DNA from 2 places in the Lysinibacillus sp. COL-1 genome. Region 2 is predicted to be linked to the other one. Evidence: predicted binding sites of a transcription regulator. Region 2 holds the regulator's gene; the other holds the start of a gene.
What was found. The regulator LexA, encoded in region 2, represses DNA repair genes until DNA is damaged. The targets are predictions, from matches to a motif close to CGAACATATGTTCG.
Positions count from the first base shown of each region.

Region 1: the regulator LexA is predicted to act here: its motif matches at 1,187-1,200, upstream of AC6BKE_RS19940 (YolD-like family protein).

Region 1 is NZ_JCAWSJ010000004.1:2,338,727-2,351,426, reverse strand. It holds gene AC6BKE_RS19950 (Panacea domain-containing protein) at 1-499, shown strand, start outside; gene AC6BKE_RS19945 (hypothetical protein) at 587-1,024, opposite strand; gene AC6BKE_RS19940 (YolD-like family protein) at 1,218-1,493, shown strand; gene AC6BKE_RS19935 (YolD-like family protein) at 1,509-1,847, shown strand; gene AC6BKE_RS19930 (hypothetical protein) at 2,081-2,368, shown strand; gene AC6BKE_RS19925 (glycosyltransferase) at 2,459-2,839, shown strand; gene AC6BKE_RS19920 (hypothetical protein) at 2,853-3,119, shown strand; gene AC6BKE_RS19915 (ATP-binding protein) at 3,121-5,634, shown strand; gene AC6BKE_RS19910 (hypothetical protein) at 6,277-6,597, shown strand; gene AC6BKE_RS19905 (acyl-CoA thioesterase) at 6,895-7,320, shown strand; gene AC6BKE_RS19900 (DUF423 domain-containing protein) at 7,332-7,706, shown strand; gene AC6BKE_RS19895 (SPFH domain-containing protein) at 7,867-9,183, shown strand; gene AC6BKE_RS19890 (TFIIB-type zinc ribbon-containing protein) at 9,198-10,301, shown strand; gene AC6BKE_RS19885 (EAL-associated domain-containing protein) at 10,838-12,043, shown strand; gene AC6BKE_RS19880 (hypothetical protein) at 12,603-12,700, shown strand, end outside.
Region 2 is NZ_JCAWSJ010000004.1:1,005,725-1,018,424, forward strand. It holds gene pilM (type IV pilus biogenesis protein PilM) at 1-204, shown strand, start outside; gene AC6BKE_RS13060 (PilN domain-containing protein) at 204-797, shown strand; gene AC6BKE_RS13065 (hypothetical protein) at 794-1,483, shown strand; gene AC6BKE_RS13070 (prepilin peptidase) at 1,551-2,303, shown strand; gene AC6BKE_RS13075 (gamma-glutamyl-gamma-aminobutyrate hydrolase family protein) at 2,337-3,059, shown strand; gene lexA (transcriptional repressor LexA) at 3,170-3,787, opposite strand; gene yneA (cell division suppressor protein YneA) at 3,954-4,268, shown strand; gene AC6BKE_RS13090 (YneB family resolvase-like protein) at 4,265-4,930, shown strand; gene def (peptide deformylase) at 4,970-5,545, opposite strand; gene AC6BKE_RS13100 (GNAT family N-acetyltransferase) at 5,814-6,335, opposite strand; gene AC6BKE_RS13105 (DUF896 domain-containing protein) at 6,522-6,755, shown strand; gene tkt (transketolase) at 6,880-8,874, shown strand; gene AC6BKE_RS13115 (hypothetical protein) at 8,969-9,127, shown strand; gene AC6BKE_RS13120 (response regulator transcription factor) at 9,167-9,799, opposite strand; gene AC6BKE_RS13125 (sensor histidine kinase) at 9,774-10,814, opposite strand; gene liaF (cell wall-active antibiotics response protein LiaF) at 10,811-11,494, opposite strand; gene AC6BKE_RS13135 (PspA/IM30 family protein) at 11,607-12,245, opposite strand; gene AC6BKE_RS13140 (lmo0954 family membrane protein) at 12,262-12,618, opposite strand.

The DNA.
Region 1 (12,700 bases), 1.3 Mb from region 2:
TAATGTTTTTATAGATATCGCTGGTAAAGATAGAGATTTAACTGCTATAGATATTGCTAAGTATGTATTAACTTTATTGCCAACGACACAATTGAAGTTACAAAAGTTAGTTTATTTAATATACGAGAAACACTTAGTAAATACAGGAGTTCCTTTATTTAATGAACCGATTTTGGCATGGAAACATGGGCCTGTGACAAAATCTCTTTATGAAGAATTCCGAGAGTATGGATCCAGTACAATACCATACGAAGAAGATGATACTGTAATTATCACCTCAAAGGAAATTGCGGTAAACCCGTCTTATATGAGAATATTTTCATCAGAGTGTGGTTTAACCGCATTAGATGTTATTCATGATATTATCGATAAATATGAATACCATTCTGCATGGGATTTAGTTAATCTAACTCATCGTCCTGGTTCACCGTGGGCTAGAGTTTTTAAACCAGGGGTTAATTCAGTTATCAGCGATGAAATTATTTTGGCAAACGCATAGAAACTTTAAGAGTAAGTTCACTTTAAGAGTGAACTTACTCTTTTCTTTTGCTTAAAAGATTAAACACAACAAAATGTCTTTAGCTTATTATTCATTAATTGAATTAAGTGTTTTAGACATCTGTAGTAAAAAGTTAAACTTGTTAAAGGAATCGCGATCCAAACCACTTAATTCCACGATTTCTACTGTTTCAAAATCTGCACGAAACTCTTCTAAATACTCGATTATAATATTATACTCTTTTCTATTCAAAAAGTCTGATAAAGTTGAAGACCCATCTCCATCCATATCATGTGTACTCAAGTAAGATTTGTGTATAAATTGACCACGTCCACTCTTCTTGATTTCATCAGTCTCTTTATGAAGTTTCCAAACGGTTCCGTGAATTGTGTTTCTAGGGAAGTCAGGGAATATACCCTCAAGTAGTTCCATTAAATCACTATACTTTTTACCAGCAGCACCAGCTTGACTGAGAATGTTAATTGAAGCCTGAATGATTTGTTCTTTTTTACTTAATGTCGTCATTTAAAACACCTCTTCTTAGTATTTGTTTTCATTGTACTTTACTTTATAATGTTGGTCAATATAAAAATAATATTATTTATAAAAGTATACTTTTTAACAGAGATTTCATTTTTCCTGTAATTTACTCTTGTCAAAACAAAAACGTTTGTTCTACTATAGAAACGAACGAACGTTCTTAAGAGGAGTGGCTAAAGTGGCAGCTAAAACAAAAACGCCTACTAAAAAGAAAGAACCAAAGCACATGGATCGAGACGAATTTGACTTAGAAGAAATAGCAAATGCATTAACTGAAGCAATGGAAGAAAAGCAGACCAAAGCTTTTACCATCTATAAGCACGATGAGCTTTTAGAAGGTATGGTCACAAACATGGATGTAAACACTAAGCTAATTCACATCAAAGATAAATACTTTAATGTTCACAAAGTACATTTTTTAGATATTTTGAGTATTTCTGATACCGAATTCTAGTGGAGAGTGATTGTATTGATACATGACCGTGGAGATATTAAATGGACATCGTTGATGCTGCCTGAACACTTGGTTCAGTTGAAGGAGTGGAAAAAAGAGCAATTTTATGATGAAAGACGTGACTTAACAGAGTGGGAATTAGAAGAGATAGAACAAATCATACAAAGAGCATTTAAGTTAAGAAAACTCGTTAGGCTAACGTTGTGGGATAATCACAAGTTGTATGATGAAGTAGGGAAGATCACTGGCAAAGATATCTACAAAAAGGAATTACTATTAGATACTGACTTTTCAATAAAGCGTATTACATTCGATCGCATACAAAAAGCATCGCTGGTTGACGAGGATGATTAAGCCTGAACAACGTCAATTTTTACCCAAATAAAAGTAGAATTTTAGATAAAGAATAATGTTGATAAAAGACATTTGTAAATTGTTCGTTTGGACAGACATTATTATTAATATACGAGCATAAGCTATATAGCAGCAAGCGCTATTAGCTTTCATGACATGGCGGACTCAATATCCGTCATTTTTTATGTATAATACGCTAATATCGCTCATATCGTTAGTGAGGAGTGGTAGTCATGGAAAAGAACAGATTTTCAAAACCTGTAGCCTTTAACCGTAACAATGAATCAGATAAGAAAATTTTAGACCACGTAAAGAGACGGAATTTTTCTGGCTATGTAAAAAAATTAATACTTGCAGACATAGCTCTAAAAGAAGCAACAAAGGTAACATCTAAAAAAAACAAAAACGAGCAAGTATCATCGCTTGAAACAGCAGAAGAAAAGCTTGCTCGTATGCAGGAACAATTAAAGAAACGCACCGATAATGTGAGTGGCAATACCGACAGCAGCGCCGATTCCTAGTCCAATTACAAAAGGCATTTTATCCGTCCTCTCAATGTTTTGTTGTTAGTTTTACCATGAGGTGAATAATAAATACATGGAGGCGATTAGATGATTTTAAACCCTGCTTATGATTTTTTGAAAGAAGATTATAAGAATCCGAACTTGACTCAGGTGCTAGTTGAAATCGATGAAATTAAAAAGAAATCATCCTTTATAATGCCTAAACTAATCACATTATCAATTCCAACTTCTGTTGTGACATCACCCATCACTGTGTTTGCTGCTACAACGGATAGTACATTCAAAAATGTGTATGATGCAGTGATGAACATATTTGATGCGGGAGTAGTACTAGTAATCATTTTTGCAGGAGCTGCATGGACACTAGGACATCGTTCAAAAGCTATCGAGTTGTTGATTGGCGTATGTTGTGGCTACCTACTTGCTCGCCATGCTGTTGATATTAGAGACTTCCTAAAATCAATATAGAAGGGATGGAGTAATGAATTTCATCGATAAATGGATTGAAGAAGCAGATCGTAAATTAATTGCTCATATTAAAGAGTCTGCATCTGAAACGGTTACAAGTGTAATAAGTACATCATGGGATTGGTTTGTAGGGGTTTTACCAGATTTAATTGGATATTCAACTTTAGCTACAGGTGCAGCAGTTATTGTTTGTACAGCAGCAGGGCAAGGTATGATAAAACCTTTAGGGGTGTATTCATGCGTATTAATTGCATCTCTTTGTGTATTGGCAGGTGCTTGATATGACAATGTACTATCCAGCTGTGATAAATGAATATTTGCCAGCGTTACGTGAGGAGACGTCTAAATCTGTATTTACATTCAAAAACCTAAAAAATAAGTTGAAAGTGTCAAATTATTTTGAGTATGTGCGGAATAATATGATTGTATATCGCATTATTCCGCATGCAAATGTCACTAATAACAATAAGCGCTTGTGGCGGGCCTTGCATAAAATGTATGAGATGTATGAAAAGCCCGGATCACGCCTTGAAAGAGAAGGTCTCAAATTCAGATTCCGAGAAAAGGATTTGTTTTGGTTTGAAGTACTATTCAAACAACGAAACGGGAAGAAGATTATAGAATTTTATGTCGCGACAAGTGAATTTCAGGCTCAAAAATTAAAAAGAAAAATTGAAAATAAAATGAGTGTTACATTTGCTGAAGCAACTATGGATGATATACATATACCGATCGAAAATACAATAGTCCAAGAATTACGATACTTAAAGCATGACATATTTAGTTTAAATAGCAATTCGAATGATGTGAAAACACCAATATCAAACATATTAAACGTAATCGAAGAACTTCAATATGATGGTGATACAGCTCGTTTAAGCATCTGTAACGAAGTGGAGAATCGCAACAAATGGGTGAAAAATGCTCAATGGACGTATGAAAAAGCAACTAAAGGGAAAGTACCTCAAAGAGCTACAGTGAATAGTAAACGTATTGGCAACGCATTTAAATCAGGTGCTAGTGCTCTTATTAATGAGATAAACGATTTAATCACAGACATCTTCCAAGCATTCAATAATTCATTTTTAAAATCAGATAAAAAGATTGAAAAGAAAGATGTGATAACTAAAGCTCATTCTTTAGAGGATGAAATAGGTACGACTCACATGAACCGAGAGAAAGGTAACTTACCTGTTTTTCGTTCTCATATACGTGTAGCTTCTCACTCTGCCGATAGATTGACACGAGACAGCGTGGCTGAATCTATCTCGCTTGCTTTGCAAGATTTAGCAGAAACGAATGAGCTGCACAACGTGAAAGTATCAGCAAAGAAAAAACGAGCAAAAATCATTGATGAAATGAACTTTTTAAAGCTCAATACTACAACTCGTCATGATCCAAATGTTAATTTAGTGAGTACAGATGAAATGAGCAAACTGGCGATGATGATGCCCAATAAAGAGTTGCAAAGGAAGTATGCTGACGCTTTAAACACTAAAAGGCAGGTTGAGGTAGATATCCCCAAAGCTATGCAAGATCAAAATGGCATACATTTGGGGGTAGCAGAAGTTAAGGACTCTAAAATAGATGTTTTCATGCCTGTCTCCAATCCAGATGAATTTTATCGCGGCTATACCTTTATAGGCGGGCAAGGTGCAGGGAAAGACACAGCTATTATAAATTGGATAGTAGATTGCAACACTAAATATAACATTAGCTTTGTCATTCCAGACGCCATCAACGAGGATGGCAGAGGTATGGCAGATAGCGCGCGCGATTTATTACCAGCAGACCGAATCATAGATATTGATCTTTCAGATGATGAATATAAAGTACCTATGGATTTAACAGAGGTTATCAAGAAGCTTGGTCGTAACGGGGCTTCTCGTTTCGCGGATGAGATGATAGACTTCATGCAGATTGACGGACTCACAAGGTCTCAAAAGTATTTGAAAGCAGCTGCCAAAGCCGCAGGAGGTTCACTATACAAAATCAAACAAATAATTGAGGATGAAGATTTTAGAATAGATGTCATTGCACAGCTCATTGATTCTGGCAATCAACGCCTAGCAAAAGAATTAATGTCCTGGGGCACAAATGATACATTAGGCAGTAAAGCCGATGCCATTCTTAATCGACTTGATCAATTCTTCGGGAATGATGTGTTATATGATACTTTTGCCCAAGATCCACTTGAGAGTGTAGATTTCTCGCAGTGGATGCAGGAAGGCAAGGTGATAATACTACGTATTCCGAATCGAAAATTAGGTGAGTTAGCAACCAAAACACTGGTGCACTGGGTTACACTTAAAACATTTATGACTCGTATGTTAATGACGAAAGAAGAGAAGAAAAATGGCTGTTTCGTGATTTTTAATGAACCAGAACAGTACCAAACAGATGGGCTAAGTAAATTAATGGGGCGCATTAGCACAGAGGGCAGAAAAGAACGTCTTGGCAGTTTATATGCATTCCATCATTGGAATAAGTTATCCCCGTCATTACAAGAAAACTTACAAGGTGGAGGAGTACAACAATTCCTATTTATGAATGATCATACGAAAACATTTGATTTATCTAAGCATCGGTTCGAAGATACTATACCAATAGAAGAAGCACATAAATTGCCTGCCTATCATGCAATTGTGAGCGTTCGAACATCAGGAGAACTACAACCAGCATTTATTTGTAAAATGGCACCTCCAAGAAAGAAAATATATAATAATGTCGATTTAACCAAATTGCATACCAAACAGTTCGGCAGACTTTGGATTGAATTGCAGGAATTGATATAAATAGGCCACTCGTTAGATGATTCGAGTGGCTATTTGTAATCTGTTTATATTTAACATGTATATTTTATTAATGTCGATTAGTTTTAAAAATGCAAATAATTCGAATACTAAAGTATGGACATCGAGACATTACAACTTTTAGCTATTTATTATTTTGATCGTATCCGTACGAGATGTGTATTTCTCAAAATCTATTCTTATATGGAGGAGGAAGGAAATTTTGCTTTTTATGGGTTATATAAATGCAAAAGAAGAGTGGTGGTAAAAAAAGTAATATTAACACCTAATGGGAAATTAGTTGGCGTCTTTTCGCTTTGAAAACAAGAAAATTGTCGAACGGTGTAAGAACTGTACAAATATTTTTCAATTGGTCGGGAAACCCATTTAAATTTAATGCTTCCAATGCTACCATAAATGTAACAATTATTAAGGCTATAGGAGTCATTAATAATAAAATACAGGGGGTGCTAAAGAATCACTGGTATTAATTAAGAGAAAATAAAAAAACACATCCCAAGCAGCAACTTGAGATGTGGAAAATTACGAGTGACATTCACTTTCATTCACTCACTAACCAAAATTAATTATAACTAAAAACAATTGTGATTTAAAGTGAATGTCCTCATTTTATGGAGGTAATATATGGAAAATACAATTGAAACAGCATTTAAAGAAATTTTAGAAGAACAAATTCATGAAGTAGCGTACAGAAAATGCATTAATGATCCCGAATATCAAATTGCTAATACAAATGCAATTACTTTAATGGATATGTTAAAAAGAGTATTGTCAAATGATGAACAAAGAAAATTATTAGACGAACTAGAAAGTGCTATGTTTATAGTAGAGTCATTTTTTTTGGAATACAGCTATCGTCAAGGGTTGCAAGATAGCGAATTGATACATAAAGAATTGAACTCTTTTGGGATTGATGTAATGAAAAAAATAAGTTGCATATTGTAGAATAAATTAAACACCTATATAGAATGGTAATCAAAAAGTCACTCAAAAAAATGAGCGACTTTTTTTATTGCACCTGCCCGGTGTGTATTTTTGTGTACCCCAGTGTACCCCAATTTGTACCCCAATTAATCGGGGTACAACGGGTAAAAACGGAAACCAACATTCTTTACCAAATATATTTCCGAATTTAATTTCAAAATTTTGTAAAATTAGATTTTTAAACTTTTTCTAATCGCTAGAGCAAAAACCCCGCCAAATCAATACTTTTACGCTATAATGTAGGACGAGGTGAAGAAAATGTTTGTGAGTGAAAAACAGATTGAGATTCGATATGCGGAGACCGACCAAATGGGCGTGGTGTACCATGCAAACTACATCATTTGGATGGAGATTGGGCGTTCGCAGCTGGTGAATGATGTAGGTTTTGAGTATGCTGCTTTAGAAAAAGATGGCTATGTTTCCCCAGTAATGGATTTGTCGATTTCGTATAAGGCCGCCATGCATTATGGACAAGTAGCGACAGTACGTACTTGGTTGGAGAAGCATGATCGTTTACGAACAACCTATAGCTATGAAATTTTACATGAGGATGGCACGGTGGCAGCCACAGCTCAATCCGTACATATTCTTGCGCATAAGGATACATTGCGCCCGGTCTCTTTAAGTAAAATTGATCCTGCTTGGGATGCCAAATATAAAGAAATTGCTGTTGAGGCAAAATAGGAGAGCAACAGATGGAAATGTTTTTAGTGTTAGGTGCGATTTTGGCAGGTCTTGGTGTTATTTTAGGTGCTTTCGGGGCACATGCACTGAAGGATAAGTTTGCTTCACTGCATTATGCAGCGATTTGGGAAACGGCTGTGCAATATCAGATGTATCATGCTTTAGGGATTATGGGGCTAGGTATTCTCTCTAATGAGGCACTTTTAGGAAGCTCTAGTCTGCTTTCTTGGGCAGTATATTTGATGTTTACAGGGATTGTTTTCTTTTCTGGTAGCTTATATGTGCTTGCCGTGACAGGTGTGAAAAAGCTAGGGGCGATTACACCAATTGGCGGAATGTTATTTATCGTCGCATGGGTGCTTGTTATAATAGCTGCCTTATCCTAATAACGAAAATGTAACGAGACAGCTCTTATGATTCATTTCATAGAGGCTGCTCGTTTTTTATTATACGAAGAAAATGAAACAATTTGTCTTATTTTGCGTATTACATAGTATTGATAGATGATAAAATAAGCTAAACATTAATATGAAGGTGGGAAAAATTATGGGTTTATTAAAAGCAGGAGTTGGGGCATTAACAGGCGTCTTAGAGGATCAATGGCGTGAGTATTTCTATTGTGAGGCATTATCTGCAGATGTTCTTGTAACAAAGGGTGTGAAACGTACTTCTAAACGAGGTTCAAATAAAGGCAATGACAATATCATTAGCAATGGCTCGATTATTGCCATCAATGAAGGGCAATGTATGATGATTGTTGAGCAGGGGAAAGTTGTTGAATTTTCTTCAGAGGCTGGAGAATATGTTTATGATACGTCAACAGAACCATCAATAATGTTTGATTCAGATTTGTCGCAAGGTATTCTGGAAACGTTTAAGCAAATAGGCAAGCGTTTCACTTTTGGAGGAGAGCCTGCGAAAGATCAGCGAGTTTACTATTTTAATAAGAAGGAAATTGTAGGGAACAAATATGGAACACCTGCACCCATTCCATTCCGTGTCATCGATCGCAATATTGGTTTAGATATTGACATTGCAATTCGCTGTCACGGGGAATATTCATATAAAATTATTGATCCATTATTATTCTATACAAATGTTTGTGGCAATGTAGAGCATGAATTCACAAGAGTAGCAATTGATAGCCAGTTAAAATCGGAATTAATGACAGCATTACAGCCTGCTTTCGCGCAAATTTCAGCAAGTGGCGTTCGTTATAGTGAAATACCTGCTCATACAGTTGCTTTAGCAGATGCACTCAATAAGGTATTATCAGAAAAATGGCTTGCAACACGTGGCTTGGCTGTTGTGTCATTTGGTATCAGTACGCTCAAGGCTTCTGATGAAGATGAAGCCATGATTAAACAGCTACAACGTAGTGCCGTTATGCGTGATCCAGGCATGGCAGCTGCCCATTTAACGGGTGCGCAGGCAGAGGCTATGATTGCAGCTGCTAACAATGAGGGCGGTGCGATGGCAGGATTTATGGGCATGAATATGGCCGCACAAGCTGGTGGCGTCAATGCTAGTCAGCTTTATCAAATAAATGAGCAAAATAAGCAAGCTGCGATGCAAAATCAAGCAACGAAAGCAACTGATACATGGACTTGTGCATGTGGTCATGAAAACACGGGGAAATTCTGTTCAGAGTGTGGTGCGGCAAAACCAGCGGAAGAAGGCTGGGCATGTACTTGTGGTGCGGTCAATAAAGGTAAATTCTGTAGTGAGTGTGGGGCAAAAAAACCAGCTGGCGCTTTACTTTATGTATGTGATAAATGTGGATGGACACCAGAGGACCCAGTGAATCCGCCTAAATTCTGTCCAGAATGTGGCGATGTTTTTGATGAGAATGACGTCAAGTAAGGAGATGAAGACTGATGTCAACGCAAGATGTTGAAAATGTCAAACAAGTGCAGCTTGACTTTGATGCGGAATGTCCGTCATGTAGCGCATCAATTGAATTTAATCCTTCCACGGGTAAACTGACTTGTCCGTATTGTGGCTTTGAGACTGAAATAGCAACGCCTGATCAGGAGGAACAAAAAGTTGCCCAGGAAATGGACTTCTTCAACGCAGAAGAACGTGGAAATTTCAATTGGGGCGTGGAGAAAAAAACGGTCATTTGTAAAGCCTGTGCTGCTGAAACGATATATGATGCTCTACAGGTTGCAGATAGTTGCCCTTACTGTGGTTCCAATCAGGTTATGGAGGCTAGCGCTGAAAATACACTTGCACCGAATGGGGTATGTGCTTTTGAAGTAACAGATAAGCAAGCAGGAGAACATTTTCAAAAATGGATTAAAGGCAGATGGTTTACACCGAAAGCTGCTAAAACTAGTGCAAGACCCGATGCTTTTAAAGGAGTATATCTTCCATATTGGACATTTGACTCCAAAACAAGCTCTAGATATTCTGCTAGATATGGACGTCATCGAACGGTTACTGATAAAGATGGGAAAACGCACACGGAAACCGATTGGTATTCAACAAGTGGCTTTTATCAGGAGTTTATCGATGATCACTTAGTCAGTGCAACGACCCGATATGATCGCGACATGATGCGCAAGATTGAACCTTTTAACCTTTTAAATAATAAAGCCTATAAACCAGAATATGTAGCTGGATTTTTATCAGAGCGTTACAGTATCGGCTTGCAGGATGGATGGAGCCAAGCAAAAAATGAAATCCATGATCATCTCCATGCACAAATTACGTCCAAAATTCGTTGGGAAAATCGTGCGGATGTAGTATCAAATTTACGCTTTTCCACAAATCATGATGATATTACATACAAATATTTAATGTTACCGATTTGGCTATCCTCCTTCCGCTATAAGGAAAAGATTTATCGCTTTATGGTGAACGGACAAACGGGGCGAGTAGGCGGCAATGCGCCAATTTCACCACTTCGCGTAACCATAGCTGTTCTGTTATCGTTAATGGTACTAGCAATCATTTGGTATTTCTTCCTGTCTGAATAATGATGAGCAGCACTCCAATTTGGAATGCTGCTTTTTTTCATCCCTGACTTCTGGGCGACAGACTGTTTAGATTTTTCGAGCAGATGGGCTATTGGACATAGATTTTTTTACAATAAGTATTGAAGGTTGAAATAACATAAAATTGTCCTGAATTGCTGGGTAAATGACTGATTTATTTAGTATAGATAGGGTTATTATCATGTATTGTCATGGCTGTTTCCGCGGTATGCTGCATACGTTATAGTGAGAGTACAGCCTTGAAAAAATGTTTTACTGGTTTAAAAATGATCAGATAGTAGAGAAAGCAACCTATTCTGTCTGAAAGTCGTTAGAAATGGTGAAAATCAAACACTGGTTAAAGCGAAGAAAAGGCAAAAATTTAGGTTAGATTTTCCATTAATTATGATAAGTGAAGTTGCGATTTTACTTTAAACCACTTATTATACAGTCAGAGAGCATTTTTTAAGCTATTAATGCACTATATAATGTTATTTTTGAATAACAATAAGAAGTTATTCATAATGGAGGTTTCGATGATGGACGCAATTGAAGTGTTAACAAATTTAGATCAAATACATGGGTATTATCAACCGATATTTAGCGCAGACGCGCATACGGTGATTGCCTACGAAATTTCCGGACATCTCCAAATTGAAGGGCAACAAATTAATTTAAAGGATTTCGTCAATAATGAAGATATTCCAGAAGAATATCGAATTGATATGGAGCATAAAATTTTACATGCGGCATTAGCCAAAATTGATGAGATTGCATCTGATATAGATATTTACATTCCAAGTAATCCAAATTTACTAATGCAAGATTTTGGTGAAAGTCATTTTAATATTATCCAACAATATATAGCTGAAGAGGATTTACGCCGTATCGTACTGGTTGTATCAGAGCACCGTTTTTTAGGAGATATAAATAAATTACACCACGCCCTGCGTTATTTTACGACTTTTGGGGTGAAAACCGCTGTGCAGGAAGTTGGAGCAGAAAGTCATTTAGAGCATATTGCTTTATTGGCACCTCATATTTTAAAGGTTAATACACGTGATTTAAATTATGATTCTTGGTCAGCTCAATCGGACATGATTTCCGCTATTGGTAGCCTTGCCTATAAAATTGGTGCCAATCTTTTATTTGAAGATATCGAAACGGTGTACCAGCTACAATTTGCCTGGAAAAACGGCGGTAGATTTTATCAAGGTCCGTACCTAGCGAATCCAGCAATGACCTTTGTCGATAAAGATGTGTTAAAGGAACGCTTTAAAAAGGAATGCCAGCAATTCATTACTTCTGAAAAGAAAATGCTAGAGGCGCAATATGTGCAGTTGAAAAAATTAAGAGAGGAATTAGAGGCAATTGTTCACCGTGTGAAACCAACGAGCGACAATGTATCCCAGCTAGAATATCTTGCCGAGTTATTGGATAATTACTCTTTCCGACTCTATATATGTAATGAGGATGGTTTCCAATTAACACCTAATATTATGCGAATTGATGGTAACTGGGAAGTACAGCCAAGAGCCATTAATAAAAACTGGAGCTGGCGCCCATACTTCCTCCAAACAATTATTAAAATGCGGAATGATCAAAGTGGGGAAATCTCAGAATTATACCGTGATATTGAAACAGGGGAAATTACTAGAACATTCTCCATCGCCATCAACGAACATGAATATTTGTTTGTTGACCTTTCCTATGACTATCTTTATGAGCACAGTATTTTTAGGTAAGCCTAGAAATGCTTACCTATCAAGGGTTATGGGGCGTAACTTATGATTGTACTCCAAAGTTGAAGATTAAAGTGATTTATCCGAATTGAACTTAACCTTTACGAGTAGTTCTCTTAAAGAAGGTTTTCATGAATTTATGCCATAGACTTTTGTTAACTTACAAAGCTTTCATCTTAGGATGGAGGCTTTTTATGTGGAAATATATCCTATGTCATTTTAAATGGTCAGATCAAGTGAAAATAGGTGATGTATTAATGGGAAGTGTAGAAAATGAAATATTCGTGATAAAGTAATGTTGTACTAAAGTATCTGTTGCATCTTTAAAGTTGTTCTTGCGATTATGAGTGATAATGGTGTAATATAGCTTCAACAAATAACCCGAGCTTTGACATGAAAAAATTTAAAACGTTTATTGATAAAGCATTTAAATGGCCAGATACACGTCAAAAAATAATAAAACTTCATCAGATGCCCGAGGATTTTGCAGTTCCACATAATTCCCCTGAATTTAACTATTTTAAAGTTATTATTCAAGTTATAAACAAAAAGGACGGATGTAATGAAATATAATAAAACAACAATGCTAAAGCTTATCAATGAACATCGAGCGTTGCATGATGAATTAAAAAAGCTAAAATCTGAAATGGGTTTAGAGAA
Region 2 (12,700 bases):
TCTTTACATAAAGGGGAAAAAACAGTAGATGAAATCATAATGCTTGGTGATAACCCGTTACTCAAATCAATAGGAACCTTATTATCTTCTAATTTAGAGACACCTTTGATGATTGTTGATGGAGCAAAAATTGAAAAGTTCTTTCCTTATTTTAAAAAAGAATTTTCAACATTGCTAGGCTTAGCTTTGAAGGAGGTTCATTAATGGTTCCAGATATAAACCTCTTACCACAGCTTGAAAAACGGTCTACTTCACCAAAGCTTTTTTATAGCTTGATAATTGTCATAGTGGGTCTAATAGTAGCTTATTTACTATTTATATTTTTTACAGCTAAAAGTGATTTGTCACGTTTATCTGCTGAGGAAAAGACATTAACGACACAGCTTGAACAATTACAGCAAGAGTTAGATGTAAGACAAAGTGTTGATCAGGGATCATTGGAGGAATCTGTTGCCTATATTCAAGGTGTTTCTTATCCTGTAACCCCATTAATTGATGAAACGAAAACTTTACTACCAACTCAAACGTACTTGCGTAGCTACGTTTTTGGGGAAAATACAGTTAATATTGAAGTGGATTTTGAAACGATGACCGATATATCGAAATATGTAGAGCGACTTTTAATGAGTAGTTTTTTTACAGACGCACAAATTAATACAGTGTCAAACTTTGATATAGAGCTTGGCGAACAGAAGGAATTAACGCCTGAACAAAAATTTAAAGAAGTACCACGTTATTCAGTGTCCATTACGGCGACAATCGACTTTATGTATTTAGCTGGAGGACGACGCTCATGAATAAATTAACGAGTAGTAAAAATTCATCTATTATCTTGTTATTGACTTTAATCGTTTCTATTTTATTTGCGCTTTATTATTATTTATTATTACCAAGATTAAATGAAGTAGAAGCAAAAGAGAGTCATGTATCACAGATACAGCAAGAGATTTCTAGTGTAAAAGAACAATTAGCTCAATTAGACAAGGAGCAGGGTCAGCCGACTATCAATGTTTTAGCGTTAAGACAGAAGCTACCTACAACAAGAGCTGTTGAAAAGATCATACTAGATTTAGCTGAGATTGAGGAAGTGACAGGAACACGCATAAAGTCATTAACAGTTCAAAATGATGATGCGGCTGTTTCGCAATCAGATGTATCGCAAGACCTTAATCTGTTGGAGCAAGCTGAAGAAGAGGTTAATGGTGAGCAGGATAACAAGATTACGAGTTCACCGATTTCATCTATTTCAAAGGATTCCTTACCATCGAATTTAAAGTTGATTACTTTTATATTAGAGGTTGGGGCGCTTGATTTTAATTCTCTAGAGAGCTTTTTACAGGAAATTGAACAATTACAGCGTGTGATGAAAACGGATACTATCGAATTCAAATTGCCTGGAGAGCAGGATCAATTAGAAAAAGATACGGATCTTACTTTACAAGCTACCGTCCAGGTGACGACGTTCTATTACGAAGGAGAGTAATAATTGCATTGATAGGCGTTCCATACTGCATCTGTATGGGCGCCTATTAGTTTAGGAGGACAGAAAATTGGAAATGGCTTATACAATCTTTCTATTTTTATTTGGGCTTGTCTTTGGCTCTTTTTATAATGTGGTAGGCTTACGTGTGCCACAGAAGGAGTCGATTGTACAACCTCCTTCACATTGTACTAAATGTCAAAGGCAACTGACGGCGCTTGATTTAGTGCCAGTTTTATCTTATGTGTTTTTTGGGGGGAAATGTCGGAGCTGTGGTAATAAAATAGCTTGGATTTATCCAGTAATGGAATTATTAACAGGATTATTGTTTGCCTTTGCATATTGGCAGCTTGGTTGGAGCATAGAGTTTATAGTAGCCCTATTTTTTATTTCATTATTAGTCATCATTGTTGTTTCTGATATAGCCTATATGCTGATTCCGAATAAGGTGCTTTTATTCTTTTTACCCTTCCTTATTATTGGACGAGTATTGTCGCCATTAACACCCTGGTGGGACTGTGCTGTAGGTGCAGTCGTTGGTTTCGGCATATTATATAGTATTGCTGTGATATCAAACGGGGGCATGGGTGGAGGCGATATTAAATTATTCTTTTTAATTGGACTTGTTCTTGGTACAATGCATACACTGTTAACATTATTTATAGCTGCAGTTATCGGCATGATTGTCGGGCTTGTCGTGTTAACGAAGAACAAGCAGGGGAGAAAAACACCTATTCCTTTTGGACCTTCTATTGCATTAGCCGCTATCATTGTCTATTTTTATGGGGATTCATTAATCGATTGGTATTTAGGTTTTTGGTAATTGTTCAATCTTCAAGCATATGGAGGGAAGCAAGTGAAACCGATTATTGGCATTACAGCCTTTGTGGAAGATGATTTATCCTCTCGATTAAATGCTGCTTACAGTAAAAGTATCATTGATGCAGGTGGGATTCCGCTTATTATTCCACTTGGCGTAGAGGAGGATGCCACACAAATTCTATCCCTTACAGATGGTTTATTGTTATCTGGAGGCTATGACGTGCATCCATTTCTGTATGGGGCAGAGCCTGCACCAAAACTAGGGAAAATTCATCCAGCAAGAGATACGGTAGAGTTAGCATTAATTGAAGCGGCATTCACACGAAAGATGCCTATTTTGGGTATTTGCCGAGGCATTCAAATACTAAATGTAGCACTAGGTGGTACTTTATTTCAGGATATTGATAGTGACCATTTTAGTACTAAGCTGCTCAAGCATGTACAGCAATCTGCTCGAGCTGTAGCTACTCATTATGTACAAATTATGGAGGAGAATTTATTAGCGACCATTTTACAACAAGAGAAAATAGCGGTAAATTCATTTCATCATCAGGCAGTTAATGTATTAGCAGAGAAATTAAAAGTAGCAGCAAAATCGAGTGATGGCATTATCGAAGCAGTTGTTCATGAAGAGTTGCCATTTTGCTTGGCTGTTCAGTGGCATCCCGAGGAACTAGCTATAGCAGGAGATGAGCCTGCACAAAAATTATTTTCAGCCTTTGTTGAAGCTAGCTTAAAATTCAAAAAGGAAGCGTAGCAGGGGGACTGTACAAAGAATCCAACCATATATGGATTCTTTTTTTGCGTAAAAAAGAGGATACATGCTCTTAGAAGGAACACATAATCCTCAAAACCTACTTTAAATGATTAATGTACACGACGATATAGTCCTACAACTTGTCCTAAAATAGAAACTTGATCGACGATAATAGGCTCCATAGATGAGTTTTCAGGCTGTAAACGGAAATGATTTTTTTCCTTGAAGAAACGTTTGACCGTTGCTTCATCCTCTGCTGTCATGGCTACAACAATATCTCCGTTATTAGCTGTTGCCTTTTGCTTCACAATAACTAAATCGCCGTCTAAAATTCCTGCTTCAATCATAGATTCCCCCATAATCTCTAGCATGAATAACTGATCCTCGCTTGTGCCATACGTATCTGGTAATGGGAAATATTCTTCAATGTTTTCAATAGCAGTAATTGGGGAACCAGCAGTTACCTTCCCCACAAGTGGTACATGAATGACTTGCTGCTTTTGAATAGACTCTTCAGGCTCTAAAATTTCAATTGCACGTGGCTTTGTTGGATCTCGACGAATAAAGCCCTTTTGTTCTAATCGAGCTAAATGACCATGAACAGTTGAACTTGAAGCAAGTCCGACTGCTTCCCCGATTTCACGTACTGATGGTGGATATCCCTTAGCTCGTACCTCTTCTTTAATAAAAGCCAAAATGTCCTCTTGTCTTTTCGAAACTTTTTTCATGAGTGCTCACCTCTTTTTTCTAATATCATTCTTCTTATTTGATAGTATAACAGAATGCGAACATGTATGCAAACATAGGTTCGAAAAGTGTTTGACAAAAACGTTTGTTCGCTTTATTATGAGAACATACATTCCGAACAAACATTCTAGAAAAGGAGTTGTAACTATGACATGGTTAAAGAAAAATACACATATCTCCATTTTATTAGGAGCTTGTCTATTATTTGCAGGATACCTTTACATCACTGATCCAGGAGATGTTAATTACGCAGAAATTCAAATTGAACATGGGGATAGCTTGTGGTCGTTAGCAGAGCAATACCGTGGTAAGATGAGTACAGATGATTGGATTAAGCTGGTCAAAACAGAAAATGAATTAGCAGATATTAAAATTGTGGCAGGAAAGTCTCTAGTTATTCCTGTATTGGGTGATCAAGCCAATCCCATCCATACTATCGAAATTGCGAGAACTGAACAATGATGAATAAACAAATGTCGGCTGTTGTCTATTGCCGTGTAAGTACTGAAAAAGAAACACAAAGCTCCTCATTAGAGCGCCAACAGGAAGAGTTGCTGCGCTACGCTAGAGAGCAAGGCTATGAGGTAAAGGGTGTATTTAAGGATAAGCATAGCGGCTATGATGTGGAACGCGATGGCTTGCTTGAAATGCTTGATTTCATTAAAGAAAAGGGAATTAATGCCCTTTTTGTACAAGATGAAACACGATTAGGACGTGGGAACGCAAGGATGGCTGTGTTGCATTTATTGCAAAAATCAGCAACAGATGTTTTTTCCATGCGCGATGCAGGACCCGTTCAACTAAATGAAATGGACACGATGCTGCTTGAGATTTTAGCAATCGTGGAGGAGTATCAACGAAGAATCCATAATGCTAAAATACGTCGAGGCATGCGACGCGCTGTAGAAAATGGCTATCGTCCTGAAAATAATTTATCGAACCGAGGGAATCCCCATGGGCAGGAGCGAAAGGATCTACCTGTAGATGAAATTGTCAAGCTACGCAAACGTGGATTTACCTTTGAGGAAATTTCGATCACGCTTCGAGGGTTGGGCTTTGAAGTAAGTAAAGCGACTGTTCATCGTCGCTTCCAAGAACATCAAGAAAGATTAGCAGGCAAATAATATCGCCTGCTAATCTTTTTTTATTCACAGTAAAAAATGCTATTGATAGGAAGCCAAACTGTCGATGATGATGTTAGTAGGTAGTTGAAAAGGATACTCTTTATTTATTCGATCATAAAACATTATGCCATTTAAATGATCGATTTCATGTTGGACAACGATCGCCCCATAGCCCTGAAACGGCAGGATGAATTCTTGACCATCAATGTCATATGCTCTGACCTTAATACGCTCGTATCTTGGCACAAAACCATGGACAGGTCGATTAACCGACAGGCAGCCTTCTCCATCAGGTAAATAAATCATATTGAGGGAATGACTTATGATTTTGGGATTGATAAACACCATTTCATTATGATCAAATAGTACAGCAAACATTCGTTTGTCTACACCTATTTGATTTGCAGACAACCCAGTTCCAGGGCGAAGCTTATATTTTTTTGCTAGCGTTGGATCTTGGCTGTTTTTGAGATATTGCAGCATAGCTAATAAAGTATTTCGATCCTCTTGGTTTAAGGGTGTCGTCACTTCTTCGGTTTGTTTTCGTAATAATACCGAGTCTTCTTTCACAAAATCTTTCATGGTAATGATCGAATCAGGAAGAAATTTAGTCATACATAAACACCTCATCAATACGGCTATTGAGGACTTTAGCCATCTTCAAAGCTAATGGCTCGTACTTATCATTTTCAATACAATTAATTGTCTGTCTAACAACACCGCATTCTTTCGTAAGTATAGCTTTGGTTATCCCTAATTTGTTTCTCAACATTTTGATCATACTCCTCAGGTTTATCCCTCCGTTTTGTCTGAAGTGTTAGCCATTTATTTTATACTCTTTTTACTGAATGACCAAATGTTGTTACTATGTAACACGGTCATTTTATAGAGTTTTATGCCATTCTTCTTGCAAGATTGCGTAATAGTATTCATCCCACCAATTGTCACCATGCGGTATACATTTTTTAAAAAATCCTTCACGCCGCATACCGATCTTTTCCATCACTCGGTAAGAAGCTATATTTTCGGGTTGGCATGTTGCTATTATTCTATGAAGCTTCAATTTGGAAAATCCATAATCTAATAGGGCTTGAGCAGCTTCTGATGCATAGCCATGTTGCTGATAAGCAGGATTCAATACCCATCCAATTTCATAGGTATGTTCGCCAAAGCATCGATGAAAAACTAAATGACCAATAACTTCTGGTTGATCGCGTAAAGTAATGGCAAAATGCTTAGCTTGATCCGCGCTATTTTCTGTTATAAATTTTTGGACTTGTTCTTCCGTTAAAACTCCTTCAGGCATATAATGCATCACCGTTTCATCAGACATATAGCTATAAACAGCCTGCCAATCTTGGGCTTCAAATTTTCGGATAAGTAATCGCTGTGTTGTGATGTTCATCTAATTTCCTCCAATAAATATAAATTTTTTCCTTTTATTATTAGTTATACACGACTAACATCTGGAAGTCATGTAAATTATGGCTAAGAAGTGTTATTAAGGGTTGGTATAACTGCATTTTAAGGGAAAGCATGCTATACTTTGCATACTGAAGTCATTAAGCTAGGTATTGAAAGGTGTGTAACAATGTTATCAAAGGAAAAAATTAACCGAATTAATGAACTTTCTGCTAAGGCCAAAAGTGGTCAATTAACAGAAGCAGAGGCTAAGGAGCGAACAGCGCTTCGCAAGGAGTACTTAGATACGTTTAGAGCGACTATGCGAGATACGATTGAAAATGTAAAAGTGGTAGATGCAGAAGGTAATGATGTGACACCAGAGAAAGTAAGACAAGCTAAAAAAAATAAATTTCTAAATTAATGTGACACAATTCAATAAAGTATGTATGAAAACGCAATTAGTATAACAAAAGCATTGTTTTCTAAAGCAATGTTGACTAAACTGTAAAAGAACAATATAGGACGAGAAAGGATGTCACAATATAATGACTCAACACGCGGATCTTTTAGCAATTAATGCTATTCGAACTTTGTCAATCGACGCTATCGAAAAAGCAAATTCTGGTCACCCAGGTTTACCAATGGGGGCGGCGCCAATGGCTTATACGCTATGGACAAAACAATTACGCCATAATCCAGCAAATCCAAAATGGTATAACCGTGATCGTTTTGTACTATCAGCTGGTCATGGTTCTATGCTTCTGTACAGCTTACTTCATCTTGGAGGCTATGGTTTACCAATGGAAGAAATTCAAAACTTCCGCCAATGGGATTCATTAACACCAGGACATCCTGAATACGGTCATACAGTAGGTGTAGAGGCAACAACTGGTCCGCTTGGTCAAGGGATTGCTATGACAGTTGGTATGGCAATGGCTGAGCGTCATTTAGCGGCTACTTACAATAAACCTGGTCATGATATCGTTGACCACTACACATTTGCCCTTTGTGGTGATGGTGACTTAATGGAAGGTGTAGCAGCTGAAGCTATTTCATTAGCTGGTCACTTAAAGCTTGAAAAATTAATCGTACTTTACGATTCTAATGATATTTCTTTAGACGGTGACTTAGAAAAGTCATTCTCAGAAAACGTACAAAAACGCTTTGAATCTTATGGCTGGAATTACTTAAAAGTGGCTGATGGTACAGATGTAGATGCCATTAATGCCACAATTGAAGAAGCGAAAAAATCAACTGGCAAACCAACATTAATTGAAGTAAAAACAGTGATTGGTTTTGGTTCTCCAAATAAATCTGGTAAAGCAGATTCACATGGTGCGCCACTTGGTACAGATGAAGTTGTCTTAACGAAAGCTGCGTATGAATGGGCACACGAGCCATTCCAAATTCCTGCTGAAGTGTATGATACATTTAATGCTGCTGCTGAAATACAAGGTGCACAATCTGAGGAAGCTTGGAATGCTAAATTTGCTGCATATAAAGAAGAGTTCCCAGAGTTAGCGGCTCAATTTGAAAAAGCGATGAATGGTGAATTACCAGAGGACTTTGCGTCAGAGCTACCAGTATATGAGGCAGGTAAATCTGTAGCAACACGTTCTTCTTCTGGTGACGCGATTAATGCCATTGCGAAGAAAACTCCTTCATTCTTTGGTGGTTCCGCTGACCTTGCTGGCTCCAATAAAACAACGATGAAGGGTGCAGGCGATTTCTCTGCAGACGATTATGCTGGTCGCAACATCTGGTTTGGTGTTCGTGAATTTGCAATGGGTGCTGCAATGAACGGTATGGCTCTTCATGGTGGTTTAAATGTATTTGGCGGTACGTTCTTCGTATTCTCTGATTATGTTCGTCCAGCAGTTCGTCTTTCTGCATTAATGGGGCTTCCTGTAACATATGTATTTACACATGACTCTATTGCAGTAGGGGAAGATGGTCCGACACATGAACCAATCGAACACCTTGCATCACTACGTGCGATGCCAAATCTCTCTGTTATTCGTCCTGCGGATGCAAATGAATCAGCAGTAGCTTGGGAGCTTGCCGTAGCATCAGAAAAAACGCCAACCGTTTTAGTATTATCTCGTCAAAACTTACCTGTCCTTGACGCTTCTATTGAAACAGTTCGTGAGGGTGTTACGAAGGGTGCTTACACAGTATCTCCTGCTACAAAAGAAGTAGCAGATGCTATTTTAATCGCAACAGGCTCTGAGGTTTCACTTGCTGTTGAAGCACAGAAAGCGTTAAAAGCAGAAGGTGTGGATGTGGCAGTTGTTTCCATGCCGTCTATGGATCGCTTTGAAAAACAAGACGCAGCTTATAAAGAATCTGTCCTACCAAAAGCTGTGACAAAACGTCTTGCGATTGAAATGGGTGCATCATTTGGCTGGCATAAATATACTGGCTTTGAAGGTGACGTTCTTGCAATCGACAAGTTCGGTGCATCAGCTCCTGGTGAATTAGTAATGGAAAAATACGGATTCACTGTAGAAAATGTCGTAGCGAAAGTAAAAGCACTATAATTTATATTAAAATACCGCAACACTCAGCGAACTTAAACATCGACTGAGTGTTGCGGTACTTTTTTATTATGATAAAAATGAGATTATTGCAGAGGTGCTGCATCATTTTGCCAAGTATCCAAAGGAACAATTTATCATGATCGGGGCTCGTGAAAATGATTTTGATGCTATCGGCGTGACATATGGTTATGGATCACGACAAGAATTAGAAAAGGTATATTGTGGATCTAATCAAGTACCTCTAAATACATGAAAAAACTGCATGCTGACATGCAGTTTTTTATGTAGGTGTTTATTTAGCAAGGCCATTTTGAAAAGCATAGACAACAGCCTGTGTACGATCTTGCACTTCGAGCTTTGCTAAAATATTGCTAACATGTGTTTTTACGGTCTTTAAGGCAATGTATAGTTCGTCAGCGATTTCCTGATTGGCTTTACCCTTTGCCATGAGCAATAATACTTCCATTTCACGGTCAGTGAGCTGTTCGTAAAGGGGCGTATTATTACCGTGGCGCATACGGTGCATCATTTTGGATGTGACTTCTGGCTCTAATACTGTTTCGCCACCTATGGTTTTACGAATAGCATCGGCAATTTGTTTAGCATTAGAAGTTTTTAAAATATAGCTTACCGCACCAGCCTCTAAAGCAGGGTAGACTTTATCGTCATCTAAAAAACTAGTCACCATCATGATTTTTGCCTCTGGCCATGCCGTTAAAATTTCCGCTGTTGCCTCTGCTCCTGTCATGATGGGCATGACATTATCCATTAAAATAATATCAGGTCTTAGGGCAAGGGCACGCTCCACAGCCTCTTTGCCGTTTTCAGCCTCACCTACAACTGTAATATCTGGTTGTGCTGAAAGATAGGCTGAAACGCCAATCCGTACCATTTCATGATCATCCACTATGAGCACTTGTATCATCGACATGAACCTCCTCCTTCTGTAGCGGAATTTTAACCTCCACAATCGTTCCTTCTTCAGGCACGGACACAATTTTGTATGTGCAGCCAATTTCAACAGCTCGTTCAGCTATATTTTGTAAGCCGTACGAAGTTGATTTATCGGCCTCCACATCAAAGCCTAACCCATTATCCTGAATTCGTAAAATGGCTAAGTCATCTCGTGCAACAAGCAGTAACTCCACTTCACTTGCTTTGGCATGACGGAGCGTGTTAGAGAGGGCTTCCTGTGCAATACGGAATAAATGGTCTTCTTCTGCTTTTGTTAAGGCCATTTCCTCTAGCTCATATTCAATATGGAAATAAACTTTTTGTTGAAGTTCAATAATCAATTCCTCTAAGCCTTGTGCTAGCGTTTTATTGTGTAGAGCTACAGGTCGTAAGTGGAGCAGCAATGCGCGCATTTCTAGCTGTGCCTGCTGAACAATCTTTTCCACCTGTTTTAAGCTAGTAGCATTTTCGTCATTTTCAGTTAATGCTGAGAGTAACATAGAAGCCGCAAATAATTGCTGTGATACGGAATCATGCAATTCCCTAGCAAGTCGTTGGCGTTCAGCAATAATACGCTCCTGAATAATTTTATCATTTGCTTCTGCCCGTTCATTGGAGAGTCGCTGTAAGCTTTTTCGCTGTGTATCGATTAATTCACTTGTTTGAACTATTGCCTTTTTTAATGATTTCGGAAGTGCTTGTTTTTTAGGGAAAATAAAATCAGGCTCGATTAATTGCTTCACAATGCGTGTTGCTTGAGCTTCTCGTGCCCGAGCAGTCATGCTGATCCAGCTAGCAAACAGGAAGCTAAGTACAAACAGGCTAACTACGATGATGCCTCCTAGCGGAATATTATCGTAAGTCTGCTGCCACAATGGCTCCCATGTTTTTTCATCCGGATTGCCCCATACCGCCACAAGCAGACCGAAAACAGCACTCATTAAAATGAAAAATAGCGTAAACAATCTTGAGATAAAGGCAATCATTTTCGTAGCACCTCCAAATCTCCCAGCCAGGTTGCGACATGAATAATTAAAACGCGTTTAGCATCCTCAGGGTTGCCGTCAGCGAAAGTAATACTTTCATTTAAGATGCGTTGTGGCCCCTTATGTAAGCAGATAAGCTCACCAAATAACGTCGTATACTGTAAACGGAAAGGGATTTCATAGGGAATATAGATTTGAACTTTCCCGATCCCTTGGCGAATTGTAATGAGACTAGTGCCAGCAGGTAAGATTGTTTGTGTTGTATCAATCGTAATATCTCCTGCAAGGCGTTGAATTTGTACATCTTGCCATTTGTACGCTTCTGTAGGTGCTGGCATTGTGCCAATCAAGTCATTTTTAGTTGTAGGAAGCTTTTCAAAAAGCTCTGCACCGACTACCTTTGGTTCGTTTTCTCGTTGTAGGTATTGATAAAGCATATATAAGAGCATGATGACGACGAATAAACGTAGGCTCCACATGGTAAACAAAGCAATAGCAATGAAGAAAATTCCTGTCCATTTAAAAAAACGAACTTTTTTGGAAAAACTTAAATAAAGAAGTACTGCCCCAATCAATAAACAGAAGGCTCCGCCATTATTAAAAATAGTAAGCTCTACAAAGACGAGTAAAAAGAAGCATAGTACCCAAAACGTGAGCTTATTTGTTGTGAAATTTTGCAAGAGGGTCACCCTTCCTTCTACTAATAGTATAAGAGAGGGAATGGGACCCTCTATTTTTAAACGTGAAAGAATGCGCCTTATAAAGTTGGCGCATTGCTTTCATTATAACATGTTATTTATTTTCAATTAGCAGTGGTGAGTGATCTTCTGCTGCTTTTTTTTCTAATTCTGCCAGTCTTGCCTCGAAAGTTGTTACCTCATGATCTTTATCGATTTGGTAAGCTAATTTATCGATATAGGCTTCTAAATCTTCAAAATTTGTTTTATTGTTTTTGGCAATCATGCCGTCCATTTGATGGTGAGCACGTGTTACATTTTCTTTTCCCATCAGCTGTAATTGACGTACTTTCATATCTTTAATTTTATGCTTCATTGTTTCGAATTTACGCTCTAGCTCGAAGTATTCACGTGTACTCGATTCAATGCTCGCTTGTAGTGTATGATTACGAGCTGTGTAAGCCGTTACTTCATCTGTAGCGAAATCAATTAAATCCTGTTCACCACTAGTTGTTGCCAATGTTAGTTGGGCTTCACGTTTAGCTAGTAATTCAGCATTTTGCTTATATTCTTGCTCTAGCTTTTCTTTTAATTGCCCTTGTCGTTCTAATAATTTACCTGTTTGTTCTGTTTGTTTTTCTGCCTCGCGAATGTATTGATTTAACATTGCAATCGGATTTTTTTGTTCCTTTTTATCAAATATTTGATGTAAGTCTGCCTCTACTGTATATCTAAAACGTTGAAATAAATTCATTTAATTTCGCTCCTTTTTATTTTGTTAAGTTTGACCATTCTTTTTCAAAGTTTGTAAACGGATCTTCTTCTTTTTTCCCTTCGATTGTAGGGATTTTTACATCTTCGCCATTCCATTTTTTATAGATGACATAGATAATAGCGATAGCTGCAAGACCGATCATTGCTGGAATGTTAGACACTGCTGATAGAACACCGATTAGACCAACTGTAAACCAGAAAATTTTACCGAATGTTGATTTGCTTGCCATGTAGAAATGCATGCCTAGTGCTACAAATAATCCGGAGAATAGTAAACCTGCCAGTGGTCCTATTAAGGCAAGTGCAACACATGCTGCGATGACGCCTCCAGTTAATAAAAGAAATTTTTTCATTTGTTTTAGCTCCTTTCGTTTGTACCTTTATGTTACCTCTATACAAGATTGTCTAAAACGGACTCGAAATTGATTTTGATCT